DNA from 4 places in the Cloacibacterium normanense genome. Region 4 is predicted to be linked to each of the others. Evidence: riboswitches for the same ligand, from Rfam matches in the RefSeq annotation. Region 4 holds a riboswitch; each other region holds the start of a gene.

Region 1 (4,316 bases), 820 kb from region 4:
AGGTGTTTAGCGATTTTCACTACCTCATGTTTTATAACATTTTCTTCTAATGGAAATTTGGGATAGTTTAAGAAATCTATTTTTAAATGTGGCTCTTTCTGGTCATTTAAAACGATGAGTACTTTACTTACTGCAGCACTCAAAAAAATATTTTTTTGTTCTGAGATTTTTTTCTGCAATTCAGATAATGACTCAATTACAGCGTTTTCCTCAATAGGCTTTTGGCTGTATCCTATTTCTAACCCTATAAAAATACTCGCTTGGAAGGTCTTTACTATTTTTTCTGTACTATTAGTTTGCATATTCACAGGTTTTTAACATATTTCCAAATTATAAATTTAAGAAATTCGAATGTTGTAAATGTGTATTTTTCTTGGTAATTATTTTATAACAAAAATGTAAATAAAATGTGCAGTAGAATTGCATCAGAAAATTAAAATTGAATCTGATGTTTTTATATTGTTATTTAAAAGACGTTCTAGTTCTTCAGATGCCGAAAAGAATGTATTTATATTTTTTACAAAATTTTTAAGATGGTTGAAATTATAAATCAATTGCCCTTCATCCGATTCTGCCATTGCAATAAAATGACGATTATGAGCCATAAAATTTCTTAATTCATAAAGTGATTTGGTAATAAATATATTTCGGTCTAAGAGATTTATGTCAAGTGCATATTCCAACAAATCAGAGAAATAGAAAGTTTGAAACGGATAAACCATACTTCTTTGTTTTTCAACTTTTGAAAGTTTAATTGGATCTAAAGGCATTAATCGTTTATATTTATCGGACCAATAAAATCCTTCATTAGAATTAAACATTTCAGCATCGCGATTGATTTTGACCCAAGAGATTAAATCTTCATTTGAAAGACCATTCTTCATCAATAAACTGCGAAGTGCATTTTCAAAACGATGAAAACTTCGGTAAATTTCGACTGCTACAAACTCGTTATTGTAATCTACAATATGTACAACACCTATAATGCTTCCCTTATCTACCAAAAACTTTATTTCATTTTCGTCAATTTTTTCGAATTTTTTAACTGTATTCAAATCAAAAAGATGTTCATCGGGAGCTAAACAATAATCTTGTGATAGAGAAATTGGTGTAAAACCTGAATGATTTAACTTATAAACTGATTTTCTATCTGCAGCCGGTAAATAAGAAATTCTGTTTCTATAACAAAATTGTTTTAGAAATTCCTCTTTGACAGAATCATAATATATGAGATTTGTAACTGCAATATCTTTTATTTTGGCATTTTTTAGTCTTTCATTCATAGTTATCATTTAATCCTTAAATTTACATATTTCATTTTTAATGATAGGATTTTATAAATTAGTCAATAATTTTTTTTTTGAATTGATATGGCCACCAACAAAAATGCAGTTTTACGTTACAATATACTTGATCATTGTTTCTCTAATTTTTATAAAAAATACTTTATTGAAGACTTGATCAGTGTTTGTGGAGAAAAACTTACGGAACATTTTGGCTATGAAATGTCTGTCTCTAGGCGAACTATTCTAGAAGACATTAAATTCATGAAAAGTGCAGCAGGATATGATGCGCCAATTATTTCCATAGCCGATGGAAAAAAAGTGTATTACCGATATGAGGAAGAAGATTTTTCCATCCTTAAAAAACCTTTAACTGAAAGGGAAAAGCTTGCCCTATCAGAAGTTCTTAACAGTATAAGCAGAATTAAAAATCTACCAGGACTTGTTGGAATGGAAACCGTTCAAACAAAAATATATTCTGTATTAGACATTACAAAAGATGAGAGAAAAATCATCAGTTTTCAGGAAAATGAATTTTTAGTAGGCGTAGAAAATTTAAGTCCCCTCTATCAACACATCAGTCATAAAAATACTTTAAAAATAGAGTATCGCAGTTTCAGAAGTGATCAGAATATTTTTATAGATTTTTCTCCTCAATTTTTAAAGCAATATAATAACCGATGGTTTTTGTTTGGAGAAAATCACGAAAAAGAAGCTGTACAGAATCTTGCCTTAGATCGCATAAAAAGTATTGCTATTAACAATGAGTCTTATAGAGAAGCCATCATAGACTATGATGAATACTTCGATGACATAATAGGAGTAACTGATATTGCTACGCATACCCCCATACAAGTGAAAATAGAAATAAGCGAAGAATCTTTACCCTATATCAAAACTAAACCACTTCATGGATCACAAAAAATAAAAGGAAACCTCTTAACCTTATACGTAAAACACAATTACGAACTTGAATCTCTTTTACTATCTTTTGGTGATAAAATAAAGATTCTGGAACCTGAGTATCTGGTAGAAACTTTAAAAGAACGTATCCAAAAACAATTTGCATTGTATTTCTAATAATTCTTGTTATGCAGATAGACTGCATACATAAGCTATTTCTTTGCATTGTAAATCATCAGGAGCTTCCAGAAAATACCGGAACACCAACCGAGAGACCAAAATCCACGGTGGTAAAGTATGAGGGCATCCGCCAAAATATAAGGTTATACCCACAACTTTTTCCTGCTGATAAAAATAAAATTTAATTCAAAAATTATTTTTATGAGCAAAAGACAAAGCACTACGCTTAAATTCAGAACAAATCCTGCCGTTTTTAACACCCAAAAAAACAGCTTCAACTTTCGTAAGCCGAAATTTATTTTTACAATTTGTGATATCACAAATATGTATTTTAAATACACTGGTTTGACCGAAAAAATAACAACAATTTTAAAGGTAAGAATAAGTGAAGCCATACATTCTTGTAATGAGTTAAAATTGTTTGAATCTTTTTTAGAACATCAGGTTTCTAAATGCTTACAAATCAGCAGCACCTATCATTAAACGAAATTATTAGTTTATATCTCAATACAGAGCAAGGAAATTCAACATATTATTTTACTGAACAACAAGATAATAATATACAAGTCGCATAAAAACTTAATTCATTCACGATGCAAATTATACATCAACAATCACTAGAACATTTGATTACCTTGGAATACCAAAGTGCAATTGCATTTTTTTACATTGATATCAGATATCAAATTAAGAATAACACTTTAATCATTACTGAAGATCTATTTTCAGAGAAAGACTATTATCATTATTTAGAAACAGGAGCCATCAATAGTATAGCTCAAATGAATGATGCCTACTTATATGACCAGAATAAATCTCATACCGAAAACTTAAGTCATGCAATAGAGAAAATCGTTAACAATCGTAGGCTTATCTACGGCATTCCACTGGTTTCAAAATTTGGTAAAAATTTAACTGAAAATGAATGGGAACTTATCGTGAAGAAATTTTCCGTAAAAACTACCACTACGTTCAATTCTAGTTTTTTAGACTTTTTACGAGAAAAAGGACTTCATCCCAAACCTTTTGATGAGGAAAAAGGGCAATGGGTAGCTAACTGTCCTAGCGGTGCAAAGCATCCTATCATGATTAGTGCCTATTTTGATGAATTTGGTTGTGGGTGGTGCAAGAAAAAAGGTGGAAAACAAGAACTTAAGGATTGGATACAAGAAATAAATTTGGAAAAGTAACAATTGCACAAGAAGGAGTATTATTTACATCGAAGACTATGAGCTAAATAATAAGAAAAAGATTTGAAGGAAAAGGATAATTGTTCTATCAAACAAGATACATCTGATAGGAAATAAAATGTAAATCGTCAGCAAAAAGTGGACATTAGATATTAAAAAGTTAAGGAGTGTTTTCAAAAAAAAGAATTACATTTAATTATGGAAACACCTAAGAAAAAAAGTACTGAAAAATTCGTAAAAGACATTCGTAAAAATACACGAAGGATTTTTACAGCCGAGCAAAAAATTCTCATTGTAATGGAAGGACTTCGTGCAGAGACCTCTGTTGTAGAATTATGTAGAAAACACAACATTGCTCAATCGCAATTCTACGCATGGAACAAAGAGTTTATGGAAGCTGGAAAGAAACGTCTCAACGGAGATGTTGTCCGTGAAGCCACCAGTGATGAAGTTTCTAACTTGAGGAAAGAGAATACCCGATTGAAGGAGATGGTAGCAGATTTGGTTCTACGCTATGACATCGTAAAAAAAAGCTTAGACATGCTGGACTAATCCATAAATACCGAAAATATATGAGACTGACAGCAGGCGAAAAATACGAAATTATTCAAACGGTCACCACAAGTGAGATTGGAGTAAAACGAACCTTAGAAAGCTTTGGGATTGCGAGAAGTACGTTTTACAAATGGTATCAAAAGTATTTATAAAACGGCTACGAAGGCTTAGAAACGACCGAAAGAACCTCCAAAAGACAATGGAA
Region 2 (4,316 bases), 1.1 Mb from region 4:
CACCGACATATTTCATACACTATCTATGCTTTATCTATGCTTTATCTAGGGAGAAGCGGGGGATATGTGTCGTCCTAAAATAACTATACAGGTTATTTAATAAATCCTATTTTAGTTATACAAATATAATTCTTAATCCTAAATTTACTATACCATTGTTTTTTTATCATTAAATTTTTTATTGTATTTTTTCCATCTTTTCTTTAATTGTTCAGATTTTAGATGGGCTTGATGAGGGGTTAAATAATCACAACTTGCATGAGGCCTGAGTTGGTTATATGACAAAATGCTTGCATTCACCTGTCTCTTCGTTTGTTCAAAACCTAATGCGCTTGTATAAAGATTAAATTCTTTCTTTATAATGCCATTTACTCTTTCTGCTAATGCGTTTTCATAAGGATTACCATTTTCTGTCATACTGATGGCAATATTATTTTTTAATAATAAATCTACATAATTCTGGGAACAGTATTGCGAACCTCTATCGGAATGATGTATGAGAGGATGATGATACAATCGATTATGAAGTGCCATTTTCAAAGCATCAATACATCCTTCTGCCGATAGGTCTTGACGAAAACTGTAGCCCATAATTTTTCGAGAATAGGCATCGGTAATTAAACTCAAATAGCCCCATTGATGGGTTAATCGGATATAGGTAATATCACTTACCCATACTTGTTCTGGCCGATTTATGACCATTCCTTTGATGAGATTACTGTATTTTCGCATCCAATGTCTTGAATCTGTTGTTATGACTTTACGTTTCCGTTTTCTAATCAACAATTGATGCGCTGCCAATAAATCAAATAAATAGTCTCTGCCAAAACTGATGGCATGAGATTTTAGTTGATTTTGAAGCATATAGTGTAGTTTACGGGTCCCTACTTGTGGCAGATCCCGACGAATAGTACGAACTTCTTGAAGGATTATGTCTTCTTTTATCAGACTGTTTTCTTTTCGCCAAAGCCCATCGTAATAGGCATGTCTTGTTTTGCCAAACAATCTACACAAGAACCCTATTCCCAATTTAGGATAGAATTCTTTCATTGTTATGACTGCTTGGCACCAGACTTTTTTCTAATATCTATTTTGAGCTGTTCTTCGGCTACATCAATAAGCGTATTGAGGGCTTTAATTTTAAGCTCCGCTTCTTTTAATGCTTTCTCCAAAGACTCTTTTTCTGGTTCTTTCCTAGGTGTGGTTTTATTTCCCATTATAGAACTATTTCCAATACAAAGTTCGACTTTTTCTGATTTGTACTGTGTTATCCAATTACGAATTACTTTGTCTGTCTTTATGTTATAGGCTATCTTGGCTTCTTGTATCGTTAATAGACCTTGTTCTATCGCTGTAACTATTGTACGTTTTTCTAGTCCTGTGTACGTTCGACGTTTCAAATTTTCTAGGTAGTTAGGCGAACCAAAATCTCGCATCCAACTATCTAAGGTGGATTGGCCTAAATTATAGAGCCGAATCGCCTCCTTTCTCGGTAATCCTGATTCTACCTCTTGAACAATTTGTTTTTTTAATCGTTTGTCGTAATGACTCTGTTTACTCTCGCGAGCTAAAAATCTCTCTTCTTTTGATTGCATATACTCTATTTTTGTGTATAGCTATTTCAGGACAAGACAATAGGTGATGTAGTGATGAAGTGATGAGGTTATGAGGTAAAGCGATTGTTTTATAAAAATTTTTTATAACACAAAGTTCACGGAGATTTTGTGAAATGATAGCGTTATTGAGCTCCCAAAGGAACATCAGAGATGTTCTAGAAAGCACACGGATTTTTAATGCAAAAAATGTTTAGAAAATAAAGTTGGTGGCTGAGCACAGACTGAAAGTCTGAGAACGAAGTTCACGAAGCCACTGTGTGTGGATTTTTTGTGTTTGTTTTTATATCACAAAGTCCACGGAGATTTTGTAAAATGATGGCGTTTTTGAGTTCCCAAAGGAACATCATAGATGTTCTAGAAAGCACACGGATTTTTAATGCAAAAAATGTTTAGAAAATAAAGTTGGTGGCTGAGCACAGACTGAAGGTCTGCGAACGAAGTTCACGAAGCCACAGATTCAAAGATAAACTTTGCCTGAGCCTGTCGAGGGCAACGTGCAATAAAAAATGTTGTGCCAGAATATAGTCGAAGGCATAAAGTAGATGAATTCTATTTTCTAATTTTTGAGATATTTTTAGAGAAAGAGGAGAGGTAAAGTAAATGTTGGGGTATTGAAAAAGGAAATGGAAGAAGTATTTTTATTCTTTAATTTTTAGAAATCAAGGAGTTAAAAGGCTGTGTTGATGGTCTATGAGGGCGATTGATAGATTGTATTTGGTTCGTTGGGAGATAATGATTACTTTTGCCGCCTATTATCAGGAACCTCTACGGGAGGTAGCAACCTGCAACAACAAGCAAGGTGCTAAAGCGATAAGCCAAACTTTTTGGAAAAAATGTTGTCTATCTTTTGTAAAGTTCCTGTGTTAAATTTTTAAATTTTATGAACCATACAAAAGCAAATTTTCTCAGTTTACTTCCTTTTTTAATTTTCGTAGGTACATTTTTAGGTGCCGGAATCGTTTTGCAAGATTTTTATGCCTTGCCATCGCCTATTGCCGTGAGTATCGGTATTATTGCCGCCTTTGCCATGTCTAGGTTGCCTCATCAAGAAAAAATCAAAACTTTCTTACACGGTTGTGGAGAATCCAGTGTACTCACCATGTGTATTATTTATCTTTTGGCAGGGGCTTTTTCTACCGTAGCACAAGTTTCGGGGAGTGTAGATGCGGTGGTGAATATCGGTTTAACCTATATCTCTGCAGATTATTATGCTCTAGGGATTTTCCTTTTGGCCTCATTTCTTTCCTTGTCTTCTGGAACCTCGGTTGGCGCTATTGTCGCATTAGGGCCTATCGCGATACAGTTGGCTCAAAAAAGTGGAGCAGACCTTAACCTGATTGGGGCAAGTCTTTTGGGTGGTGCCATGTTTGGCGACAATCTTTCGGTGATTTCTGATACTACCATTGCAGCAGCTCAAACGTTGGGCAGCAGCATGAAAGATAAGTTCAGAACCAATTTTTATTTGGCTGCCCCTGCAGTAGTATTGACGGTGGTGATCTTACTTTTTATAGGTTTCAGCAATCCTGTGGCGCCTATTACTTACACTCCAACTCCAATTTCTTGGGAACTTATTTTCCCCTATTTGGTGGTTTTGGTTTTAGCCTTTTTAGGGTTAGATGTATTTCTTGTTTTGGTGATTGGGATATTTTTAGCGGGAGCCATTGGTTTGTGGCAAGGCAACCTTACGTGGTTGAGTTTTGCCAAAGCCAGTTATGAAGGCTTCACGTCTATGACCGAAATTTTCCTATTGTCTTTGCTTACAGGTGGTTTGGCTGCCTTAGTAGAAAAAGCAGGGGGGATTCAATATTTATTGAATAAAATAGAAGCTAAGATTAGCTCAGCCAAATCTGCACAATTGGGAGCAGGTTTGATTACAGGTTTGGTAAATCTCTGTATTGCCAATAATACGGTGTCGATTTTAATCTCTGGGAAAGTGTTGAGACCTATTTCTGAACGTTTTGAAGTTCCTGCCCGAAAGATGGCTTCTGTGATTGATATTTTTGCGTGTATCGTTCAAGGGTTACTTCCTTATGGCGCTCAGGTTTTATTGATTATCGGATACAGTAAAAATAAAATCAATTATGTGGATATGCTCTCGCATTCTTATTATTTAGGGCTTTTATTGGTGATGGTATTGGGTTCTATGTTTTTGGGAAAGTCAAGGAATAAGGTGCCTTCGATAGGCTCAGGTATTTGTTGAGAAAAATTCTTTTCCCCGACCCTGCCTTCGACTACGCTCAGGCACCGTGGGTGGAATTTTTCTATTTGGTTTTGGAGTTTCTATAACACAAAGTTCACGGAGATTTTGTGAAATAATGCCGTTTTTGAGCTCCCAAAGGAACATCAGAGATGTTCTAGAGAGTGCACGGATTTTAATGCAATAGAAATAATGTGCCTTCGACTACGCTCAGGCACCGTGTAATGGAATAATTGGTGGCTGAGCTTGTCGAAGCCACAGCATCAACAAATAAACTCTGCTTTTCAGATTTAATGTTCTTTTGTCTTGAAACAAAAGAACCAAAAGTTCAAGTCTGGAAATCCTCAGCTAAAAATAAATAACCTTTTCTAAAAACTCTGAAACTCACTCGGCAGAATGCCGAGCTTAAACAGCAGACTTTTTTAACGAAAAGGTTATTCATTTTTTTTACGCTTGCGGTTTCCTAGGACATCAATTAAAATAGGTAATTTTTCAACGTCTAT
Region 3 (4,316 bases), 660 kb from region 4:
CCAGTTTTTACACCGTTATATTCTCCAGTTACATCTCCTACATAACCTCTCGCAAAAACTACTTCTGCATCTTTCCCGAATCTTGCTTTAATTCCGTCTAAAGGTAAAGTTTCATATTTTACTTTTAAGGAAGAAGAACCACCGCCTACAGTCATCATTTTGATGGCGTTTTCACCAATTACAGCAATCTTTTTAGTTTTGGCAACGTTAATTGGCAATACATTTTTTTGATTTTTTAGCAATACAATTCCTTCTTCGCCAATTTCTTTGGCAATTGCTCTGTGTTCTTCAGAAGCAATGTTTCCAAAAGGTTTGTTTTTATTCATGGTAGTCAAGAAAGCTAATCTTAGGATTCTTCTTACTTTATCATCCAATTCTTTAGTTCCTACTTCACCAGATTTGATGAGTTTTAAATAAGGATGTGCTAAATAGTAATTGTCATAAGCATTGCTAGTTCCTTCAGAAAGTCCATTTGTCCAGCTTCCGAATTCCATGTCAAGACCATTCATAATGGCTTGTTTAGTATCATTTACAGCACCCCAATCAGAAATCACTACTCCTTTAAAACCCCATTCTTTTTTCAGAATATCGTTTAATAAATATTGATTTTGACTTGCGTACTGATTTTTGTACATATCATAAGCTCCCATGATAGACCAAGTGTCTCCTTCTTGTACTGCTGCTTTGAAGGCAGGTAAATAAATTTCATATAGAGCTCTATCATCTACAATTACATTGCTGGTATGTCTAAATTGTTCCTGATTATTAAGTGCATAATGTTTTACACAAGCAGCTACACCATTAGATTGAACCCCTTTAATGTATGGAACCACCATTTTAGAAGATAAAAACGGGTCTTCTCCCATATATTCGAAGTTTCTACCGTTTAATGGAGTTCTGTAAATATTAACACCAGGTCCTAGTAAAATATCTTTTTTTCTATAACGAGCTTCTTCTCCAAGAGCTTTTCCGTAGTTCCAAGACATTTTTTTATTCCAAGTTGCAGAGAGTGCAGTAAGCGCAGGATAAGCAATGATGGAGTCATTGGTCCAACCAGCTTGATCCCATTCATCCCATTTTACTTCAGGACGAATTCCGTGTGGTCCATCAGTTGTCCAAAATTCTGGAATTCCTAATCTTGGAACACCTGGTGAACTGAATTTTGACTGAGCATGAAGCATCGCTACTTTTTCTTCTAAAGTCATTTTAGAAAGAGCGTCTTCTACTCTGAGTTCTATAGGTTGAGAATCATCTAAATAAATTTGTGTCTTTTTTTCTTGTGCTTTTGCTTGAAAAATCATTAACGAGACTAAGCAAACAAGTGCAATTTTCTTGAACATAAGAATTAATTTTTGGTTCAGTAAATCTACAACTTTTTATTATTATCTCAAAATGAGATAATAAATTTTTCAAAAAACTTATCTTGATATTAAATATTTTAAAATAAAAATCAATAAATTAATTGTTAATCAGGTAGTTATAATTTGTTTAAAATAAAAAGAATATTTTTTTCTTCTAAAAATTTGGTTTTCTGTAAAACTTGTTTTTATATTTGCAACACGAAAAAAGTTCTTTTATACACGCAACTTATTAAGAAAGGTGGAGGGAATTGACCCTGCGAAACCTTGGCAACCTGCTAACAGAAATGAGAGTAAGGTGCCAAATTCAACCCCGAAGTTCGGGAAAGATAAGTCTGAAATCAGTTTAAAATAGTCATACACTATATCAAAAACTCTTTCGACTTGTCGGAAGAGTTTTTTTATGCTCTTTCGTCAAGAATTTTCTGCAAATAAGTTGCTCTAATATTTAACAATTAAAAATTATTAAAAAAATGAGCAATTTAAAATTTGAAACGCTTCAACTTCACGCTGGTCAAGAAATCGACCCAACTACCAATTCTAGAGCGGTGCCGCTTTACCAAACTTCGTCTTATACCTTTAACAGTGCAGAACATGCTGCCAATCTTTTTGGTTTAAAAGAATTTGGGAATATCTACACCAGACTCATGAATCCTACCACTGATGTTTTCGAAAAACGTGTGGCTGCACTTCACGGTGGAGTAGCTGCTTTGGCTACCGCTTCTGGTCACGCTGCGCAATTTTTGGCGATTACCAATATTTTACAAGCAGGAGACAATTTCGTGAGTTCGCCTTATTTGTACGGAGGAAGTTATAATCAGTTTAAAGTTTCTTTCAAAAAATTAGGCATCGAAGCACAATTTGCTAAAGACGATGCTCCAGAAAGTTTTGAAGAATTGATTAACGAAAACACCAAGGCGATTTATTTAGAAACGATAGGAAACCCTACATTGAATGTGGCAGATTTTGATGCAATCTCAGCTGTAGCTAAAAAACATAATATTCCATTAATCGTAGACAATACTTTTGGAGCAGGTGGTTATTTGTTTAGACCGATTGAACATGGCGCAAATGTAGTGGTAGAATCTGCGACCAAATGGATTGGCGGTCACGGAACTTCTATCGGAGGAATCATCATAGATGGCGGAAATTTCGATTGGGGAAATGGTAAGTTTCCACAGTTTTCTGAACCTTCAGATGGTTATCATGGGTTGGTTTTCTCAGATGTTTTTGGAGTTAATGGACCTTTTGGAAATATTGCCTTTATCATCAAAGCTAGAGTAGAAGGTCTTAGAGATTTTGGACCTACAATTTCTCCATTCAATTCATTTTTATTGCTTCAAGGTTTAGAAACATTATCGCTGAGAGTAGACAGAACCGTAGAAAATGCTCAGAAATTAGCAGAATTTTTAGAAAATCACCCTAAAGTAGAAAAAGTATTATATCCAGGTTTGCCAAGTTTCCCAGATTATGAAAATGCCAAAAAATACCTGAAAAAAGGTTTCGGAGGCGTACTTAATTTTGAAATCAAAGGCGGAAAAGAAGCAGCGGTAAAATTCATTGATCATTTACAATTGGTTTCGCATTTAGCAAATGTAGGAGATTCTAAAACGCTTATCATCAATCCAGCTTCTACCACACACGAACAACTTTCAGACGAAGAAAGATTAAAAGCAGGAATTACTCCGGGACAAATTAGATTAAGCGTAGGAATAGAACATATAGAGGATATTGTCGCAGATTTAGAGCAATCATTTCAACAATTATAAAAAGTAAAAAAAGAAGAAAAATGTCAGAATTAAATTTTAAAATAAGCGCAGAAAGTAAATCTGCAACCAAAGTGATTGCTAAAGCAAGACAGTTTGAAATCATCATAGACGAACCTCAAGATTTAGGAGGAAAAGACGAAGCGCCCAATCCTGTAGAAACATTATTGGCAAGTTATGCAGGTTGTTTCAATGTAGTGCTTCATCTTTTAGCAAAAGAAAGAAATATAGAAATCAATCATTTGAAAATTGATATTAACGGAAACATCAATCCTCAAAAATTATTGGGAATTTCTAAAGAAGAAAGAGCTGGATTTAAAAATATAGACTTAGATATCACCATAGATTCTTCTGCAGAAAAGTCTGTCATAGAAAATCTTATAAAAGATGCTAAAGAAAGATGCCCAATTAATGACAATCTTTCTAATCCTACTCCTGTAACTTTTCAATTGAATTAAAAATGTATAAATTCTCCTTAGGTAATTTTATTTCAGAATCTAATCAATTATTAGAAAACGTAGAAATTGCTTATCATATTTTTGGGGAACTAGCCCCAGAAAAAAAAGTGATTTGGGTTTGTCATGCCTTAACTGCAAATTCAGATGCGCAAGATTGGTGGCCTAACTTTATTGGCGAAAATTTAACCTTAGAAACCGAAAAATATACCATAGTTTGTGCCAATATTTTAGGTTCTTGCTACGGAACGAGTTTCCAAAAACAAGAAAAACTTCCATTAATCACCATTCGTGATATGGTAAAACTTCACCAAGAATTAGCCAAATTTTTACAAATTTCTGAAATAGAATTGCTTTTAGGAGGTTCTCTCGGCGGAATGCAATGTTTAGAGTGGGCGATTGCAGAACCAGATTTTATTAAAAAATTATTTGTAATTGCTACCAATGCAAAGCATTCTGCATGGGGAATTGCTTTTAACGAAGCACAAAGAATGGCGCTGGAATTAGGCAAAAACGGAATAGATGCAGCTAGAGCTATCGCCATGCTTTCGTACAGAAACTATGCTACTTTTGAAGCGACTCAAACTGATGAAGAAGAAAAATTAGAAAATTATAAAGCGGCTTCTTATCAAAGACATCAAGGCGAAAAACTCAGAAAAAGATTTTCTAAAGAAAGTTATTTCATGCTTTCTAAAGCCATGGATTCTCACCACTTAGGAAGAGGCAGAAATTCAGTG
Region 4 (4,316 bases):
AGCCAAATATTCTTTGCCATCAGATTTTTTATGTTGTTGACGAAGCGTTCTGAATGTGAATGTTTCCTCACCATTTTTCAATTCAATATCGTCTTTTTCATTAGAATTGGCAGGGAAAATTCCGAAAATTGCTTTTGCGGTTAATAATTTTTCCTCCACGATTTTCTTCAACATTTTTTGAGCATCTGCAAAAAGTTCTTTTGCGTGTTCTCCTACAATTTCGTCTTCTAAAATCTGAGGATACTTTCCAAACAAATCCCAACTTCTGAAAAACGGACTCCAATCAATAAAAGATATTAATTCTTCTAAGTTTTGATTTTCAATCAATTGAATACCTAAATTTTTAGGTTCAGAGATGGTCTCATTTTCCCAATCGATTTTGAATTTTTGATTTCTAGCTTCTTCTATCGAAATGTATTCTTTGTCAACCTGTCTGTTTAAAAATTTCTCACGGAAATCTGCATAATCGGTTTTCAATTCCGAAACAAATTCTGCATTTCTATTGCTCAATAAAGAACTTACTACGCCAACTGCTCTGGAAGCGTCATTTACATGAACCACAGCATTTTTATATTTCGGATCGATTTTTACAGCAGTATGCGCTTTAGAAGTTGTAGCACCACCAATCATCAATGGAAAATTGAGGTTTTGACGCTCCAGTTCATTGGCAATATGTACCATTTCGTCTAAACTTGGCGTAATCAGTCCACTTAAACCAATGACATCCACTTGATTATCAATAGCAGCCTGAATAATTTTTTCGGCAGGAACCATCACTCCTAAATCTACAATTTCGTAATTGTTACAGCCCAAAACCACACTCACAATATTTTTACCAATGTCGTGAACATCGCCTTTTACGGTTGCCATTAATACTTTACCATTGGCTTTTTGAGCAGAATCTTTCTCAGCCTCAATAAACGGTTGAAGATAAGCCACTGCTTTTTTCATCACTCTCGCAGATTTTACAACTTGAGGAAGAAACATTTTTCCGCTTCCGAATAAATCTCCCACTACAGACATTCCCGTCATTAGATTACCTTCGATTACATCCAAAGGTTTTGCCGAAATTTTTCGGGCTTCTTCTACATCTTCCTCAATAAAACGGTCGATTCCTTTTACCAAAGAATGCGTAATTCTGTCTTGCAAAGGCTGATTTCTCCATGCTAAATCTTCTACTTTTTCTTTTTTTACAGATTTATGTTTTTCAGAATAATCCAATAATCTTTCGGTAGCATCATCTCTTCTGTCGAGCATTACATCTTCTACCAGCTCCAACAAATCTTTAGGAATTTCGTCGTAAATTTCTAACATTGCAGGGTTTACAATTCCCATATTCATTCCCGCTTTGATGGCGTGATAGAGAAAAACCGAGTGCATCGCTTCTCTTACCGTATCATTTCCCCTAAACGAAAACGAAACGTTAGAAACACCACCAGAAACCGAAACGTAAGGTAAGTTTTCACGAACCCATTTTGTAGCATTAATGAAATCTAAAGCATTTCTGCGATGTTCTTCCATTCCAGTTGCAACTGGGAAAATATTTAAGTCGAAAATGATGTCTTCTGCAGGAAAACGGACTGTGTCCGTCAACAGTTTATAACTTCTTTTACAAATTTCTATTCTGCGTTCGTAATTATCGGCTTGTCCATTTTCATCAAAAGCCATTACAACTACCGCAGCACCATATCTTTTGATGGCTTTGGCTTGACGAATAAACTCTTCTTCGCCACCTTTTAAACTTATGGAATTCACTACGCATTTCCCTTGAACCACTTGCAAACCAGCTTCTAAAATTTCCCATTTAGATGAATCTATCATCATTGGAATTCTGGCAATATCAGGTTCTGAGGCGATTAAATTTAAGAATTTAACCATGCAATATTTTCCGTCTAAAAGTCCATCATCAAAACAAATGTCTAAAATCTGTGCGCCACCTTCCACTTGATGACGAGCAATATCTAAAGCTTCAGAAAATTTTTCTTCTTTAATCAATCTGAGAAATTTCTTAGAACCTGCTACATTGGTTCTTTCTCCAATATTGATAAAATTGGATTCTGGAGTTATAATTAAAGGTTCTAGACCCGAAAGTTTTAAATATTTCATATTATAAATGAGATAATTAGTTAATTTGAAAATAAGATAATGCTTGTGAAAAGCATCACATTAACTCATCATCAAATCATCACATCAACTTTTCTTGGTTGATAATTTTTCACGATTTTTGCGATTGCAGCAATGTGGTCAGGAGTTGTTCCGCAACAACCACCAACGATATTTACCAATCCTTTTTCTGCATATTCACGGATTTGTTCTGCCATAAATTCTGGAGATTCATCGTATTGCCCAAAAGCATTCGGTAAACCAGCATTTGGATAAGCAGAAATGTAAAATTCAGAATTATTAGAAATGGTTTCTAAATAAGGCGTCAGTTGTTTCGCTCCTAGAGCACAGTTAAACCCAACACTCAATAAATTAAGATGAGAAATAGAAACCAAAAATGCTTCAGCAGTTTGTCCGCTAAGCGTTCTTCCAGACGCGTCTGTAATAGTGCCTGAAACCATAATTGGAATCTGAATTTTTCTTTCTTCCTGAATTTGGTCAATGGCAAAAAGTGCAGCTTTTGCATTCAAAGTATCAAAAATGGTTTCTACCAAAAGAATATCAGAACCGCCATCTAAAAGTGCTTCTGCTTGTTGTTTGTAAGCAATTCTTAACTCATCAAAAGTAATGGCTCTATAACCAGGGTCATTTACATCCGGGGAAAGAGATGCAGTTTTATTAGTTGGGCCAATAGAACCTGCTACAAATCTTGGTTTTTCTGGAGTTAAGGCCGTGAATTCATCACAAACTTTTCTCGCAATTTTTGCAGATTCATAATTCAGTTCATACACCAAATCTTCCATGTGATAATCTGCCATTGCAATGGTAGTCGCAGAAAAAGTATTGGTTTCGATGATGTCTGCACCAGCTTCTAAATATTTTTTATGTATTTCTTCTATAGCATTAGGCTGAGTAAGAGAAAGTAAATCATTATTTCCCTTCAATGGAGATTCCCAGTTTTTAAATCTTTCGCCACGATAATCTTCTTCAGTAAACTGATATCGCTGAAGCATAGTTCCCATAGCTCCGTCTAGAACAAGGATTCTTTGCTGTAAATTTTGATAAAGTATGTCGCTATTTTGCATTTCAATGTGATTAAAAAATGAAATGCTATAAGAAAAGTTGAGGGAATCAACTGTTTTTATGTGTTATCTATCCCAAAAATGAGTAGAATGTAGCACCTTTTCTCGTTTCAGAAACGCGAGAGGTTGCCAAGGTTTCACAGAGTCTAATCTCTCCACCTTTCTTGATAACATTTCGATTATATGAAAGAACAAATCTTTTGCAAAGCTATATCATTTTTTTCACAATAAGAAATTGTCATTGAAAAAATTAATATAAATGAAATTTCATAGTTTTTATTTTTTTCTACCTTCGCATCATGTTATATTAAAAAATAATGGTTATGAATGCTGAAAAACAACGATTACAAGATATAAATTACAGAACTTGGGGACCTTATGTAAGCAATAGACAGTGGGGAAACGTAAGAGAAGATTATTCCTTTGATGGAAATACTTGGGGAGCAACTGGTCATGATGATGCAGAAAGCAGAACTTACCGATGGGCAGAAGAAGGAATCGCGGGAATTTCTGATGACAAGCAACGTTTGTGCTTCGCTTTTTCTTTTTGGAACAAGAAAGATAAAATGGTCAAAGAACGTTTCTTTGGATTGAGCAACCATCAAGGAAATCATGGCGAAGACATTAAAGAAATTTTCTATTATTTAGACAATACGCCTACTCATTCTTACATGAAAATGGTGTACAAATATCCGCAAAATGCTTTTCCTTACGAAGATTTAATCAAGACAAATGCAGAACGAAGCAATAAGGAAACAGAATATGAAATTATAGATACGGGAATTTTTGACCAAAATGAATATTTCGATATTTTTATAGAATATGCCAAAATTCACCATGATGATATTTTAATCAGAGTTACCGTCACCAACCGAAATTCAGAAAAAGCGCCTTTGGTGATTTTGCCCACACTTTGGTACAGAAATAATTGGAGTTGGGGTTATAATTCTTATAAACCTAATTTTACAACGCGCCATCGTGGTCAAATAGAAATAGAACATGAGAGTTTGGGAATGAAAAAGCTTTATTCTCGTGATAAATCCGTGAAAATTCTTTTCTGCGAAAATGAAACCAATACCGAAAAATTATTCGGAAAAAAATCTGAAAATAAATACTTTAAAGATGGAATTA

The links. A riboswitch is a leader RNA that binds a small molecule or an ion and turns the genes downstream of it on or off. The one in region 4 is predicted to bind S-adenosylmethionine.
Region 1: linked by a shared signal. The riboswitch ahead of EB819_RS05880 (hypothetical protein) and the one ahead of EB819_RS09580 (homocysteine S-methyltransferase family protein) in region 4 are both predicted to bind S-adenosylmethionine.
Region 2: linked by a shared signal. The riboswitch ahead of EB819_RS04725 (Na+/H+ antiporter NhaC family protein) and the one ahead of EB819_RS09580 (homocysteine S-methyltransferase family protein) in region 4 are both predicted to bind S-adenosylmethionine.
Region 3: linked by a shared signal. The riboswitch ahead of EB819_RS12695 (O-acetylhomoserine aminocarboxypropyltransferase/cysteine synthase family protein) and the one ahead of EB819_RS09580 (homocysteine S-methyltransferase family protein) in region 4 are both predicted to bind S-adenosylmethionine.

The regions. Positions count from the first base shown of each region.
Region 1 covers NZ_CP034157.1:1,275,651-1,279,966, forward strand. Annotated here, with positions in the region: gene EB819_RS05865 (hypothetical protein) at 1-302, opposite strand, end outside; gene EB819_RS05870 (hypothetical protein) at 426-1,283, opposite strand; gene EB819_RS05875 (helix-turn-helix transcriptional regulator) at 1,371-2,363, shown strand; SAM-I-IV-variant riboswitch at 2,414-2,514, shown strand; gene EB819_RS05880 (hypothetical protein) at 2,568-2,849, shown strand; gene EB819_RS05885 (hypothetical protein) at 2,960-3,556, shown strand; partial or broken gene EB819_RS05890 (IS3 family transposase) at 3,755-4,316, shown strand, end outside.
Region 2 covers NZ_CP034157.1:1,028,918-1,033,233, forward strand. Annotated here, with positions in the region: gene EB819_RS04715 (IS3 family transposase) at 148-1,050, opposite strand; gene EB819_RS04720 (helix-turn-helix domain-containing protein) at 1,053-1,595, opposite strand; SAM-I-IV-variant riboswitch at 2,364-2,460, shown strand; gene EB819_RS04725 (Na+/H+ antiporter NhaC family protein) at 2,497-3,816, shown strand.
Region 3 covers NZ_CP034157.1:2,751,304-2,755,619, forward strand. Annotated here, with positions in the region: gene EB819_RS12690 (glycoside hydrolase family 3 C-terminal domain-containing protein) at 1-1,340, opposite strand, end outside; SAM riboswitch class I at 1,585-1,694, shown strand; gene EB819_RS12695 (O-acetylhomoserine aminocarboxypropyltransferase/cysteine synthase family protein) at 1,832-3,127, shown strand; gene EB819_RS12700 (OsmC family protein) at 3,148-3,582, shown strand; gene EB819_RS12705 (homoserine O-acetyltransferase family protein) at 3,585-4,316, shown strand, end outside.
Region 4 covers NZ_CP034157.1:2,096,145-2,100,460, reverse strand. Annotated here, with positions in the region: gene metH (methionine synthase) at 1-2,106, opposite strand, end outside; gene EB819_RS09580 (homocysteine S-methyltransferase family protein) at 2,178-3,188, opposite strand; SAM riboswitch class I at 3,249-3,359, opposite strand; gene EB819_RS09575 (MGH1-like glycoside hydrolase domain-containing protein) at 3,509-4,316, shown strand, end outside.